One region of the Filifactor villosus genome, then DNA from elsewhere that is predicted to be linked to it. Evidence: a T-box and tRNA genes for the amino acid it is inferred to sense, from the RefSeq annotation. Region 1 holds a T-box; the other holds one or more tRNA genes.
What was found. A T-box is a leader RNA that pairs with one kind of tRNA and senses whether it is charged. The one in region 1 lies ahead of serS (serine--tRNA ligase), so its partner is inferred to be a tRNA-Ser.
Positions count from the first base shown of each region.

Region 2: it encodes a tRNA-Ser, which carries the amino acid that the T-box ahead of serS (serine--tRNA ligase) is inferred to sense. The anticodon was not compared.

Region 1 covers NZ_JBHSHL010000003.1:29,514-37,621, forward strand. The annotation lists gene ACFO4R_RS00635 (patatin-like phospholipase family protein) at 1-2,269, opposite strand, end outside; gene ACFO4R_RS00640 (leucyl aminopeptidase) at 2,922-4,382, opposite strand; gene ACFO4R_RS00645 (winged helix-turn-helix transcriptional regulator) at 4,622-4,972, shown strand; gene ACFO4R_RS00650 (LCP family protein) at 5,150-6,562, shown strand; T-box leader at 6,611-6,809, shown strand; gene serS (serine--tRNA ligase) at 6,858-8,108, shown strand, end outside.
Region 2 covers NZ_JBHSHL010000005.1:78,531-86,638, reverse strand. The annotation lists gene ACFO4R_RS01880 (amidohydrolase family protein) at 83-1,234, opposite strand; gene ACFO4R_RS01875 (beta-propeller domain-containing protein) at 1,546-3,708, opposite strand; gene ACFO4R_RS01870 (CBS domain-containing protein) at 4,911-5,795, opposite strand; tRNA gene ACFO4R_RS01865 (tRNA-Ser) at 6,264-6,353, opposite strand; gene ACFO4R_RS01860 (hypothetical protein) at 6,542-6,739, shown strand; gene ACFO4R_RS01855 (hypothetical protein) at 6,756-7,034, shown strand; gene ACFO4R_RS01850 (DUF2500 domain-containing protein) at 7,373-7,768, opposite strand.

The DNA.
Region 1 (8,108 bases):
GTTCATCTGCCCTTTGAGAGGTCGCGATCTTCAATTTCTTCAATAGGCTCTCAAGTTCTTTTTTATCTTGTTCAGCTTCTTTATATTTAGCATCATATTCTGCCTGTTTCTTTTTGATTTCTTCAATACCGCCTTGGCTTGTCCTGATAATCTCTTCTTGATTCTTTTTGATACTTAACATGGTTTCTCGAATAGACTCTTTACAGATTTCATAACTTCCGATAATATCATCAATCAAAAGTTGCTTGTGGTTTTGCACGATCTCTCGGTTGATTTTATTTTTTAGAAGAGCTATATTTGTGAAATTTAATAGATCTTGATAGTTTTCGTTGATATTTTTAATCCGGAACTTTCTTATAATGGAGTCAAGATCCCAGGATCTATCATCATCATCCGATAGATTATTATAGTCTTTGAGTAAGGTATATAGATATCCGGAAACAGGGAGAAGGTTCTTTTTTGCTAGCTCCAAGCTTGCATAAGCACCTTTGCCTTTCAGATATTTCAGCCACTCTTCTTGTTGTTCGATCCAGCTTTCTCTCGGTCTATTTAAGGTATCGATTTGGGTCGCGATGATATACACTTTTCCGGGATTGTATCTGGTGTTTGCAAATACGCTATAGATGGTAGCCATCTCCTGACCTGTTAAAGCGTCAGATTTAATACATACGAGTACTGCGTTGGCTCTATCGATATAATCTCGGGTAATATTTGATCTATATTCCACGACATCGTCTAATCCCGGAGTATCAACTAGAACAACCCCCTCCGGAAGTTCAAACTCTTGAAGACTGACCTCAACTTCTTTAACAAAATAGTGGCAAACGGATTTTGAGGAAGTCCACTTTTTAATTTCTGTTACTAAATCTTCCTTGGTATTACAGGTAATGATTTTATCGTTTTGACCTAACCAGTTACTTTTTTGACTATCAGCGCCTAAGGTAGCATATTCTTCCAAGAAAACAGATGCTTTGGCTTCGTTTGCACTATTCCATAAATCGTTCCATTCAAGTTCATTATAAAAAGTTACTTTGATAGAATTTAATGGAGCTTTTTTGAACTTGGTCAAGGCGGCTGTTTCCGGTGTCACCTTTGTTGAAGCGTATTCATATCCGAGAAGAGCATTGATTAAAGTTGATTTTCCAGCCTTGATAGCACCAACTAAAGCAATATGGAACTCCGAATCGGAACATCTTTTCAAGAAATTATCAATATCTTTAAACATTTTTGATGTTATAAAGTCGTTAATTCCTTCTGTTTGAAGAATGCTCTTTACCTTTGATATTTTAGTAGCGTATTTTTCTACTGTTGCATCCCATAGGTATGCATTGTCTACCGAATTAGTATCGGCAATTTTTTTTAAAGCATTTAGCTTTGCTTCATACTCCTTGCGAGTATCTTCGCTTGTGAACTTGAATTCTGTCATTTTTTCATCCTCCATATAATTTATTTGTATTTTAAAAGATTTCCTTTTTTTAGCAGGTCTGTACTTTTTTCGTGATTGGATTTTCAAATTTGTTGAGGAACATATATCAGCTAAATGGAGCAATGCTGATTTCGTATCCATATATCCCAGATCCATTCTTTTTCTAATCGATCTTTGGTCAAAGTCTAAGGTTCCATCTATGAAACCGCCCAAATTCTCTGAAGGGAAAACTTCAATTATTTGGCCTAAGAAATTTCTTATATTTGCAGGATTTTTCGATAAATGAAGTATGATAATATAATCCAGATTTTCCCTTTCAAGCGGTCGTACGGGAATATTGTCACCGTTAGCACCTCCATCGACATACCACTCACCATCGATGTTAATACTTTCGAAAACAATGGGCATTGCTGAAGATGCCAGAAGAATACGCTTTTTAAATTCCACATCATAAACATCAGACCATTTAAAGTATTTATACTCGTCTTTGTCTCTATTGCGACAAGTAACGTAACAAGCCTTACATGTATTGTTATTTGAAGGACATCTCACTGCTTCTTCTATCAATTGAGACAGTTTTTCTTGTGAAAAAAGACATTCTCCGTTATCAAAAGAATCTATTTTCTTTTTATGTAAAATATCTTCGTTAGTTATTCCTTTCCAGATTTCCTCTGCGATTTGATAACTACCCTTATAAAATAACGCGGCGTTCAAAGCTCCGACGGAAGTGCCTGAAACACAAGTAACAAAAGGCTCTATACCTAATTCTCGGATTGCTTTCCAAGCTCCAATTTGATATGCACCTTTACCTCCGCCGCCTTCAAAGACTATACCGATGTTCATTTGTTATCCCTCCTTTAGGATAAGAGCGTATTGACCTATCAAAAAACAATTAAATAATATACTTATCATCTCAAAATCAAACTAAACCAATTGGAGACAAAACGGATGTATTACCTTTTGATCAATAAATCGATTCTATACAGAGATATTCGTCTTTTTTTGTCATATTTTTAAATACAAAGCTAAACCGGGCTCTGATAGAATTAATTGTGTACATAAAAAAATAATCACTTACTTTATAATATACCAAATCAACGAATTTAACTACCCCTAAAACAAGATTTCATTGATAATATTATTTATAAAATTTCAAATATAAAAGTAATCGTTAGACTGTATATGTATAGGTTAATCTGAAAACAAAAAATCTCTTTGAAAGTCGCTCCAATAAGTCACAAAATCTTCTCCGAGAGCGTGTGCATGAGGTACGAACGGTGGTTAGAGAGGTTGGGGAAATTATTTAATTTCCCCTCCTGCTCGATTTCGCTTTAAAAAATGTTTATACAGGGTGCATTCGGACAATAGTTTACAAAAAAGTCCAAGAAAACTCCCGAGGTTTGTAAAATGACTTTTTCAATTAAGAAAAAGATGTTGTAAAGAAGAGGTTTTTTGTATACGTGGTTCTCCTAATACAAGCGGAATTTCGAAGAACTTACTTCGCCCAAAGAGATACGAGTTCCGCCAGCAGATGGACTCCGTAACCGGTGCCGCCCTTTGTCAAGTACGGTTTTTCCGTCTCGATAAAGGCGGTTCCTGCGATATCTAGATGGATCCAAGGTTTGTCCTGAGCGAAGGCTCCGACGAAGGCACCTGCACTGCAGCAACCTCCCCAACGTCCTCCCGAGTTCTTGAGATCGGCAACGCTCGATTTGTTCTTATCTTCCAAAGCCTTGTTGATCGGCATACGCCAAACGGGCTCCAAAGAAGCTTGAGAAGCCTTGTATACATCATCCCAAAGGTTGTCATCTCTAGTGATAACTCCCGCATATTCCTCGCCGAGCGCCACAACGACAGCTCCCGTCAAGGTACAGATGTCAACGATGCGGCAGGCATGTTCTTTTTCGATCGCATAGGTAATTGCATCGGCAAGAGTCAATCTTCCTTCGGCATCGGTGTTGACCACTTCGATGGTTTTTCCGCTCATCGAAGTGAGGATATCTCCCGGCAGGTAGGCATGGCCGCTTATCATGTTTTCGCAGGTCGCTACGATTCCTACTACATTGATCTTGGGCTTTCTCTTTCCGATCTCGTGCATTGCGCCGATGACCGCCGCGGAACCGCCCATATCGCTCTTCATCGTCATCATCGAGTCGGTGGGTTTGATGGAGTAGCCGCCGCTGTCATAGGTCAGGCCTTTGCCGACCAAGGCGGTAATTTCGGAAGAAGAGGGGTCTCCCATATGCTTCATAACGATCAATTGAGGCTCTTCGTCCGAACCCTTGGCAACGCTCAGGAAGGCATTCATATTCAGAGCTTCAATTTCGGAGCGGCCCATAACGTTGATCTCAATGCCGACCTCATTGCATACCCTTGTCGCTTCTTCGGCAAGTTTTTTTGGTTTCATAATGTTTGCAGGCTCATCCACGAGTTTTCTTGCAATCAAAATCGACTGTGCAAGAGAATACCCCCTCTCAACTGCGGTTTCAGCATCTTCATGAGAATCGATGAAGGTAAGGCTCTCGAGTTTTTTGGCTTCTTTGCTCGAAGAAAGGAATTTGTCAAAACGATAGCTTGCAAGAGCACTTACCTTTGCAATCGCGCTCAATTTGTCCGAGCATACGATGTCGGAAAGTTCGTTAAGATAGACGGCTACACGCGAGGGTTTCTTTGATACGGCTTGCTTTACTCCTGCTCCGATCACATCGGTAGCCGTTTCAAAATACACCTCTTCCTTTTTTCCCAGACCTGCGAGGATGATCTGTACCGGTTTCTCTGCACTCGATGCGGAGATTGTAAAATACGTTTCTTTTTTTGCTTCAAAAAAATCCTTGTTCAAATAGGGTTTCACTACATCTAAAAGTTCTTTGTGATCGACACTTTGGCCCTCGCAGAGAGGAAGGACGACCACATCGTAAGAACTTAATTCCAATTGATTGTTCACTTTAAATTCCATTGTTGAAAACCTCCTTAAAAAATACATTTCATCTAAGTTTATACCAAAGAACGGGATTCGTAAACAGAAGATGGACAAATCTTGAGAGCTTCGATCAAACTTTAGGATAAAAAGAAGAAGGGAGCAATGCCGTACATTGGATCTAGAGTATGGATTTAAGGGATTGACAAATTAGGTATGAGTATTTATACTACATAGTAGCGTTTGAGATACAATTGTTGAATTCACGGAGAAATTTTATGGAAAAGCTTTACGGAAACTGTCCGTTTTTGGCAACGCAGAAGGTGTTGCAGGGCAAATGGGCGATCATTATTTTACATCAACTCAGTGAGGGGACCAAACGTTTCGGTGAACTCGAAAAACGGATCCCGGAAGTAACGAGATCCGTCTTGACCAGACAACTTCGGCAGCTGGAGAAAGACAGACTCATAGATAGAAGGGTCTATGCGGAGGTGCCTCCTCGGGTAGAGTACAGCTTGAGCGAAATAGGAAGAAGGTTTGAGAGGGTTTTGAGTGAGATCGAGGTCTTTGGGGAACAGTACATCCGGGAAATACAAAACCGGGAGAGAACAACGGCGGATCGCCGTTAAAGAAAGTTGTGTAAAGTAGCGACGAATTGAAGTTTAAAACAGGAATTTTTGTAAAAAATGTTCAAAGAGATGGACAAGGTTTATTAGAAAAAGTAGAATAAATAGGTAGAAAAACAGAATTCTAAAAATAACTCCAAGGATATAATGGAGCTATTCATTTGCGGGGAGTAATGAGATATGAAACACTTTTTGAAGGTTTTTTTGATTACCGTACTATCGGTCGGGATCATTGGAACGATAGGTACGAAGGTATATCTGGAACACGATGACAAAAAGAAAAAAGAAGAGATCACACCCGAAGTCGTCGAAGTTCTCGACAAGAAGGAAGGAATTACGGAAAGGACGAATATTCTCGTTTTGGGAGTGGATGCTCCCGAAAGAAATCGTGAGGGAGACATTCCGCGTTCGGATACGATGATGCTTGTAAGTTTGGATCCGAATAAGAACTCGGCGTTTATCCTGTCGATCCCCAGAGATACAAGGGTGGTGCTTCCGGGAAGAAGGAAGGCGACGAAGATCAACCACGCTCATCGATTTGGAGGACCGGAGTTGTCCATCCAGGCGGTAAAAGAACTGTTGGGAATCCCGATTCATCACTATGCGGTCGTAGACTATAAGGCACTGTATCAAATTGTGGATAAGGTGGGCGGAGTCGAAATTACCATCGATCATCCCGGAGGCCTTCACTATACCGACAATGCAATCAAACCTCCTCTTCGCATCGACTTGGAGCAGGGAACGCATCTTCTTGACGGACGGAAGGCGGAGCAATATCTGAGATATCGAAAAGGATATACGGCGGGAGATCTCGGTCGGGTGGAAGCGCAACAGAAGTTTATCGGCGCTTTGATCGACAAGGTCCTGTCACCCGAATCCATCACAAAGATTCCACAGTTGCTCGAAACAGTCTATGAGAATGTGGAGACCGATCTCAGCAAAAAGGATATTTTGCAACTGGGTGTTTCGGCTGCAAATCTGAAACCGGAATATATTATCAAAGACGTGTTGGCGGGAGAGAGTCTCTACATCGGAAATATCTCCTACTTCCTGATGGATGAGCCGATATATAACGATCAGATCAAATATATGCTTGCAGGGGAATACTCCGATTGGGAACATGAGAAGTTTCACAAGAGAAGTACCTTGGATATCGTTGCGATTCAGCGACAACATGAAGGAGAAGGTAAGAAGTCGAAGGGGAAGAAGGCGACCAAGACGATTCCGGAGGAGCAGAACATTGTTCATGAGGATACTCTTCTTGAGGAGCAGGAACAACAGGAAGAGCCTACCACAACTCAAACAACGGAAGTTGTGGAGGGAGGGGAGCAAAACCCCGCAGATCAGACAGGAACAAACACGGGGGATCCCGCCTCGGCACCGAATCCGGGTACGGCGCAAAAGCCTTCGAATCCGAACACGGGTCAAACACCCACAACTCCGACAAATCCGAGTGAGCCGGTAACACTTCAACCCGGACCTCCAACCGACACTACCGCTCCTACCGAGCCGGAAGTAAAGAATGAACCTAAGCCGGAACCGAATGTTCCTGCAGAACCTGCACCTGTAGAGGGTCAGGACTTGTTTTCTTAAAATTTGAATAACAACTTGAAAAAACGGAAAACTTGTGCTATAGTATGCAAAACGGCGTTGAAGAAGAGCAGTATAAGAGAAGAACCTTTCAGAGAGCGAATGGATGGTGAAAATTCGCAGGGGAAGTCTTAGAATCCGCTTCGGAGCCTTTTCGGGAAGACCGAAACGTGAAAGAAGCGTTAATTCTTTAGAGCCGGATTATAATCAAGTTAGGTGGTACCGCGGAATTTATACCTTCGTCCTAATGCAACAGCATTGGAACGAAGGTTTTTTATTAACAAAAAGGAGGATAACAATGCTTGATATCAAAAGAATCAAACGGGACTTGGAACTGATCAGAGAAAGAATGGCACTTAGGGGAGAGAAAGATTTTTCGTTGGATGAAGTCATAGAACTTGACAACAGAAGGATTGAACTTTTGCAGAAGGTGGAAGTCATGAAGAACGAGCAGAAGACAAAGTCCAAACAGATCCCCCAATACAAAAAGGAAGGCAAGGATACACAAGAGTTGATGCAGGAACTCAAACGCTTATCCGATGAGATTGCAGCCCTCGATGTGCAAGTCAAGGATACCGAAGAGGAACTCCTCGATAAGATGATGAGGATCCCCAATGTTCCCAACGAAAAAGTCATCCACGGAGAGACCGACGAAGACAATAAGCAGATCAGAACTTGGGGAGAAGTACCGAAGTTTGAATTTGAACCCAAAGCACACTGGGATATCGGAACCAATCTCAACATCTTGGACTTTAATACGGGAAGTAAGATCACCGGTTCTCGTTTCACCTTGTACAAGGATCTGGGTGCAAGGCTGGAGCGTTCCATTATCAACTTCTTCCTGGATACCCATACATCGGAAAACGGCTATACGGAAATGCTGCCGCCTTTTATTGCCAATGCAAAAAGCTTTGTGGGTACCGGACAATTGCCGAAGTTTGCGGAAGATATGTTCAAGTTGGAAGGTTTGGACTACTACCTTGTTCCGACTGCGGAAGTGCCTGTGACCAACATTCATAGAGATGAGATCTTAAACGGCGATGACTTGAATATCAAGTACTGCTCCTACACCCCCTGCTTCCGTTCGGAAGCGGGCTCGGCAGGACGTGACACCAGAGGACTGATTCGTCAGCACCAGTTCCAGAAAGTCGAGCTTGTCAAGTTTGTTCGACCCGAGGAGTCTTATCATGAACTGGAGACATTGGTCAACGATGCGGAATCCGTGCTGCAAAAACTGGGACTGCCTTACAGAGTGGTTCAAATTTGTTCGGGAGATTTGGGCTTTACCGCAGCTTTCAAGTACGATTTGGAAGTGTGGATGCCCAGCTACGGACGCTATGTGGAAATCTCTTCCTGCTCGAACTTTGAGGACTTCCAAGCGAGACGTGCAAACATCAGATTTAAGAGAAGCAAAGAAGACAAACCGGAGTACGTCCATACCCTGAACGGTTCGGGAGTTGCCATAGGACGTACCGTGGCGGCGATTTTGGAGAACTTCCAGCAGGAAGACGGAAGTGTCGTGATCCCCGAAGTTCTAAGACCTTATATG
Region 2 (8,108 bases), on a different contig from region 1:
TCCTCCTCTTTTCTCTCTTTGGTATTTTGACAAGCCCGGGGGTACAACTCCTTCTTTGTACGGTATTTTTTAAGGAGATATCTTACCTCCGGCCTCTCCCGGTCTGTCCCGAACGATAAGAGAGTTCGCTTACCACCTTGCCGCTACATATCGTCATCATATTCATAGGAAGACCCCCGTCGTATTCTACGACGATAAGGTCGGCACAGCTTCCTTTCGCAATACTCCCCTTACCTTTAAGCCCAAGAGCCTTTGCGGGATTGTAGCTCACCATCCGGACCGTTTCGACAAGTCCGATCTCTTGTGCCATCATAAATACGGATTCCAACAAGTCTTCCGGGCTGTGTGAGGCGGTGAGGATATTGAAACTGCCTTTGGCAACTCCCGAGGAATAGTTTAAGATCTTATCGAGATCCCAGAGATTAGATGCATCGATGGTGGCATACTTATGATTCTTTTGAACATAATCCAAGGCCTCCGGCTCGACCGGATCCAAAATGATGGAAATCTTGGAACTGTATTTTTTCTCCATGCTCTCAGAGAGCCTGTACTTGGTGGTCGCAACAGGTATTCTCGCCGAGGCCGCATATTTGAAACGATAAGCTATTTCTTCCTGATTTATTTCAAAGCGACGTTCTTTGATCCTCTCCAAAATGGCCCAAGCCAATCTGTCCTTGATATCAAACTTCTCCTTGAGATATTCCAAGAAGTACTCGTCCTTAAAATACTCCTGTTCTCCTCTTACACTGCCCATATAAGTGATGAGGTCGACCAATCCGTTAGAGATCAAGTGTTTCATAAATTCGATATTGCGAATATCGCCGATTCTGAACTTAAGGTGGATCTTATGTTCCACGAGGTGTTTTTCTTCTTTATAGATACGTAGTTTATTCAGTCGTTCAACCGCCTGTTCCCCATCATAGCCTCTGAGAAATTCTTCGATGTCGATGCTGTGATAGACTGTTGTGATGCCCGACAATGCACTTGCTCGATCTACACGGTTGAATTGTCTAAGCATCGGATATTGACTAAAATAGCGTTCGGCCTCTCCAAGGTCAAAGTTCCGGCTTTGAATATTGATCATTCCCGGCATAACGAACTTTCCGGTACAGTCGAGAAATTCCCCTTCAGGTCTATCCCCGATCCGAACTTCTTTGATATGCTCCCCCTCTATCTCGATAGTTCCTTCGGCTACACTGTCCTTCAAAACAATATAGTTGCTATACAGTCTCATTTTTTCACCTCGCCCTTAATCGTTTACCTTACCCCCGGCGATGAGATACAATCGTTTCCTTGTGCCTTGCATCTCTTTTCACAGCTCTTTTTATTATAGCATAATTACTTCCTTAAGTGTCGGTTATTTTTTGTTTTTTCATACTTGTTTAAAAAGGTTTGGTTTCCTTCCTTGAGCCCAAGCGACTTTCGTTCTGAAAATCACTGTTTTCTCTCCGCCTCAAAGAGGTTCATTCCCACCCCATTCAAAAAGCGGAGAAGTCGCCTTATGACAGCTTCTCCGCTTTTACATCTATCAAAAATAAGGAGGACTTATTTTTGATTCCATTCCAACATATCGATCAACTTCATATCTTTCTCATTTGTCGACATAATCTTATTCTCGGAGATGGAGTACACCACATCACCGATATAGAGCAGCCTTTGAATACGGTTGCGATAATCGTGTTCAAATCTCTGATCCTCTTTGTTGTGTGTTACCATTCCCTTCAATTTCAAGCGGTGTCCCTGATCTATCTGATACAGGTAGGCTCCGTCGAAGACCTGTCTTTGTTCCATCCATCCTCCGTAAGAGTCCTTTCTCGGGATCTCGTCAGTCAATACAACAGGAAAACCGAAGTACTTTTTGTCCGGATGATACATAAGAGCCTTGTGGTCATATTCCAAAGGAGTATAGGAACCGCCTTTGCCAAGTACTACATTGCTCAATTCTTTGGGGTTTGCTACATCTCTCACATCGAACATAGAAATCTTAACTCCGGCATTTCGAACATTTTCGCCCGTTACTTTAACATCGTGACCGAAACCGAGGACGTGGGTGTCATCGACCGGATGCAGATAGTTGCTATATCCCGGTATCTTCAAATATCCAAGCACTTTCGGGGCAGATGCGTTCTTCATATCGATGACAAAGAAGGGATCGACCTGTTTAAAGGTTACCAGATAGAGTTTTTCTCCCATAAAGCGTACCGAGTAGATTCTCTCTCCTTTTGCCAGTCCCGACAGAGTACCCAGTCTGTTCATACTTTTATCGAAGGTCTCTACGGAAGTTTCTCCGATCATACCGTTTGTATAGGCAACCCTCAAAACTCCCCTGTATTCATCCATCGCAAATTGGTTAATCAAGGTCCCGCTTATCTTGTTTTCTCCGACATAAGAAATATTGCTTCCTTTTATGTCGAAACGCTTAATCACCGTTTTAATTCCCGTATCCTCGACGATCGGTTGAACGGCAACTTCCGTCGATATCTTTTCTTTCAAACCTTCCGCCGTATCTTCGGTTACAACTTCAACTTCAGGATTAGGCTCGTCAAATCCCAACGGGACCCACGGATGCCAAGGATACACCTCATAGGATACCGCCATGGTATTTTTTGACATATAGAGGGTTTGTGCATCTCCTACATAAGCAATCTGCTTGGCGGGAGTTTTCGAATCTGTGGGAAAACTGCTTATCGTTACGATTGAACGACTTTGATATCCCGGGAAAATCATGATCTTATTGAGAGCGATCACGGAAGAGGTCTCTTTCTTTCCTTCCATACTCTCTCTCAGGACCGGTATCATAGGCTCGATCTGACCGGAATACATATGAGTTTGCGTGACAATCCTCAAGGTATCCCCGTCTTTTCTCGAAGTGATATACGCTCCGTCTTGCGTTGTTTCGCGAATTTTCTTGGGAGATGCCGGCTTACTCAAGTCATAGACATAGACTGTAGTTCTCGCCTTCGAGTCTCCTCTGTAATCGGACAGGATGACACTGAGTTTCTTATTGGAGACGTAGAGTTCCAAGGGCAGCAGCCCTTCAGGAAACTCAATACTCTTCTCTTCTTTGAGAACTCCCTTGGTCGCCTTTACGATTCGGACCTTCTGTTCAAAGATGGAATAGATCCTTTCTCCGTCCGTCTTTATCATATCGGCTTCATCGACACCTTTTACCTGTGTGTTGGTCGTACTGAAATCCGCTCCGCCGGCATCCGCGGAATTTACAGCCTCCTTTGTTACCATCGCCCCTCTTTGAAGCTCCTGCCTCTCGACACCCGGACCGTAATCTCTTGCCATGGGTGCGGGGGAATACGTTTGTTCAAGTGCCTTCGACAAATGTTTCAAGTTCTGTTTGTCGTTCAGGTGAACGATCTCACCGGTATTTTCTATCTCGTATTCCTTGGGGTTCAAATTGATTTTCATATTGATTTCTTCTCTGTTTTTGTACAGAGGAAGAATCAAATATTCTTTCTTCTTATTGTTGTTGACGATGTAAGGTACTCGTTTTCCGTTTTTATCAGTGATAACGATCTTGGAATGGATGTTGTCAATATCATTCTTTGTTGTCAACTTCATCGTCTCATAGACATTCAAGTCCTGTGTGTTCGACGGGTTTTTCGTACCGTTTTTGTTCTGCGCAAAGACAGTCGTTACAAGCACAACCATAATCAGCAGGCTGGTAAGTACAACTCTTATGGCTTTACGTTTCATCGTTCTCCCTCCTAAACTCGTCTTTTTTACTTAGGGCAATACCTCAACCTTCAACAAAACAACCTGAAATCCGTTTTGCAGACAAAAATCTCAAATGCTTTTGCTTGACAAAGGTTCAATGTTTTCTAAAGGATGGAGGGTCTTTCCCGTTTGTAAGTATGTTTGCCTAAAAACTCAGGGAAGCTGCTCAGGCGGACCTTCCTTTTCTGATTTTCTATCACATGATACAATCCACCATTATAATCATAATATCACACTTGTTTTTCGCTTTGATTTCAAAAAGGAAACAATTAAATGACAATATGGAAACAAGCTATAAAAAAGGCTTTGAAGCTGACCTGATCTTTGCCCCCACATTCGCCTGCCGGAAGGTTCGCTTGATATCATCTCACTACTTTCTTCTCTCGACTCTTTTGTCGGCAGGGCTTACTCCTAGAACGCACCATGCTCATCTGCTCCCTGTTGAGTAGACTTACGTGGATCCCTTCGCCTGCGTCTGGCATGGATTTTCAATCACAGACCTTCAAAGCCATCTCCAGTGTAACAGAGATGAGAGGTCTTGTCTATGATTTCATCGACACGGATACGTTTGCATCTGTCACACATCTCACACAGAGAGCAAAACTTCCGTAAAAATCAGGAATCGAAAGCCTGTTCGTGCCGAATCCGTATCCTTTTGAAAGTAAGGCTCATTCCCACCCGTGTGCCGGTACATCGGCATGTTGAAATTCATAGTAATTCTGACAGCAATATAGATTGTTTTGACTTATAACAAAGGTGTAATACAGCTAAATATCAATATATCCGTATAGCATAGAAAGCCCGAACACCCCCAAGTTCTTGATTTTTTTGAGTTTATAAAATACAAAGATTTGTCAAATCAACATTTTGAGAATTTCATTCCTACTATTAAGCTTGATTTTATACTACTATTCTTTTGAATAGTGGATATAAACAATCTTTGACCCATAGAAGACAACATAGTTTTTCGTCATCGAAAAATAGATATATCCATACTTCTATTGAAAAATAGTATTACATCGATTTTTCGGATTCTGCGATATTGATTCAGCGTTTCCTGACAATGCCGGTTTTAATCAAAAATGCTCCCAAAGAAAGAGCGGATCGACCGGAACATCTCACTTTGGAAGCATCTATTCATCAGGCAAAGTTCCGTTATCAAGCGGAGCTTGAAACCGTAGCTAAACCAAATCCCTCTTAAGTCTGAGCAAGAGGGTTTCTATTCTTTTTTCATTTACTTTGATCGCCTTCAACTCCACGTTTCCGATCTGTATTCCCGTAGGATCTCCCTGGTTATCGGGCAACTTACCCAAGCCCTCCAACAAGAGCCCTCCCATTGTTTCATTGACATCGGTCGGCAAATTGAGCGAAAGTTTTTCATTTACTGTCTGTATATTGGTAAATCCGTCTATCTTGTAGGTGGTTTCACTTATCTTCGTGATCTCTTGAATCTCTTCATCTTCATCGTCTTCATCGGCGATATCTCCGACAATCTCTTCCAAGATATCTTCCATGGTCAATAAGCCCGAAAAACCCCCATACTCATCAATCACCACGGCAATCGGCTGTCTGTTTCTCTGCATCTCAAGCAGGAGTTCATCCAAGGCCTTGTACTCATGGATGAGGTAGGCTTCTCTCAAAAGTCCCCGAATATTGATCAACTCAAGGTTACCCTTTCTCACCTGCGCGAAAAGGTCTTTGATGTGAAGCACCCCTATGATGTTGTCGATGTCCTTGTCATAGATCGGTATCCTCGAATACCTCTCCTCAATGATCCGATCGAGCACCTCTCCGATATCTTCATTTACATCGATGGTAAATGCCGATGTCCTCGGTGTCATCACATCCTTGGCCTTGGTTTCGTTAAACCTCAACACCCTCTTGATCATATCTTTTTCAAGATCGGTCACAACGGCATTTTCATTATCGATGATCGCTGTGATAATACCTTCTCTCACATTATCATCTTCCACACTCGTATCTCTACGAAACGTTTTTCCGTTTGCTACAATGCCCAGAGGCGGTCTTAAAAAATTCTGTAACAAACTCCCGGCGCCATCGTCCATATACGTTCCCTCCCATTTTATTTATTGCCTTTATTATAACACTTTTTTTCTTTTTTTCAATCCATAGCGAGTTACAAAACAATATCAGGTCGAAAACGCTTTCATTTCCGCAAAATATAAGAATTGAGGACGCACTGAAGCCTCTTTTCTGCAACGCCCCTTCTTCGTCCGTGCAAAGAAGGGATTCCGGAAACAAGCTTTTTTGAAGGTATGGAAGGAGAAGTTTTGAGCACTTTGTTGAAGGCTCTATGCCGTTTTCCGTTTGATATTATCCTCACGAATTGCCGAACATAACATTTCCTTTGATTGATGTTGATGATTTTGACTTTTTCATACCTGAAATCCTTTATTTTGATGACTGAAGGGGATATAGCCATACTTTTGTCAAAGCATCGTTCTACTTTCTCCCCTCAAGAGATAAAAAAAGAACTGTACTTTTCAGCACAGTTCCTTCTTTGAATGATATACTGGCGGAGAGACGGGGATTTGAACCCCGGATACGGTTCCCCGTATACACGCTTTCCAGGCGTGCTCCTTAAGCCACTCGGACACCTCTCCTCAACTCATAACTCGTTTATCTTATCATACTCTTTTAAGTTTTGCAAGATATTTTCTCTTCTTTCGTTCAAAATTTGTGATATCCAGTTTATCGTTTTTTAATTTCCCAAAAAATTATTGACACCATATATTTCTTAAGTATATAATATATGAAAAATATATAAGTTCTAGTGAAAGGAGTTTCAATTATGGCATTTTTTAAAAATCCTCAAGAGATGCATGAACATCGAGCAAAAAGAATGGAAAAAGAAGCAAGTCAACACTATGCAAAAGCAAAAAATGGAGAGGGCGACTACAACTATGGTTTAGCAAAGCGAAAGTATGAAAGCGCTAAAGAAAGTAGAGAAAAAGCTAAAGAAGCTAGTAAAAAGAATTCGACTTGGTAAAGGAGAGATAATAGGGATGGGATTATTCTCAGATCTTACAAACAGCGTGAAACAAGGCATACAAAATATGCAAGAGTATCAAAATGAAGCTCAAGCAATGGATGTTTATGAATTATGTGCAAGAATAAAACATACGAACGGAACAAAACTGATGGCATATTCTCATGTACTAAGACTCAAATTAAAAAACGAACTTTCTGAAAGAGAGTTAAGAGATCTAGGAAACGACATGAAGAGCCAACGCAATTACAACGCTTGTCTGGCTATTAAGACAGCTTTGGAAGAATATGAATAAAAGCACCAAAAACCTCTTTTGCTTATACAGAAAGGAGGTTTTTGTATTTACTCGTTCCATTCTAAATTCAACGCCCGAAAAAGCCCTTTCTTGATTATGCGAGGAAACACCACATAATTTGAAAAATCAGCATAAATCCAAGTTTATATAAAGGATATCATTCTTAAAGATATTAATAATAAGAAACTTTTGTATTTTATAAAATCGAAGAAAAATCGGAAGTTTTCCTTTGTACGATATTTCCTTAAAAGAAATAAACCGACGGTCAAAAAGAAAAATCAATTATTCGCCTTTGTACGACGTTTCCCTAACGAAGTGTCATACAAACCGTAAGAAAATTACACCCCCTGTCGTTCTGCACCCTTTTGCAGGGCGATCTTATCTTCCCTTTCAAAATGCAGATACTTTGTTCCTTGATATTCCAAGATTCCGATATCTCCTTCCGCCAAATATCCATATTCTTTGGCAGGTACTCTAAACTCGCTCCTCTTGCCCTCTTTATCTTCAAAGGTCACATAGTAGGAAGTATAGGCAGGACTGTTTCCTCCTGAGCGAACTCCCTGTCTCTTAGTTACGACAATGACGGCTTCTCTTTTCACCGGAGAATTTTGATTACGCTTAAACTCCTGCATATTTTTGACCACAACAAAGATAGCGATCCCCATCGTGATTGAAGTCACTATGATGAAAAATGCCATGAATAGAAGAATAGAACCTCCAAATACAAAACCCATATTTTCCTCCTTGTATATACTTCGTTTAAACAGGTCGCTACTTCCATATACCGCTATCGTCCGATAGGCATAGCTGTTTCGCAAGCGAAACGCCGCTTCATCTTCTACATACCGACAACTCAAACAAATAGTAGGGCAACGTTGCACAAAATCATATCTTTTTTATTTTATACAGTACAGAAATCTTGCAAAACAAACATTTCCAAGAATTTTATTTTTTGTATGAAGGTTCGTTCACTGCATTTTTTCGAATGGGCCATACCTATATAAATCCCGTAATCATCTGAATGAATTTCAAAAATGCTGCCATTTGCTTGTATGGAATTTCAAAGAACTATCT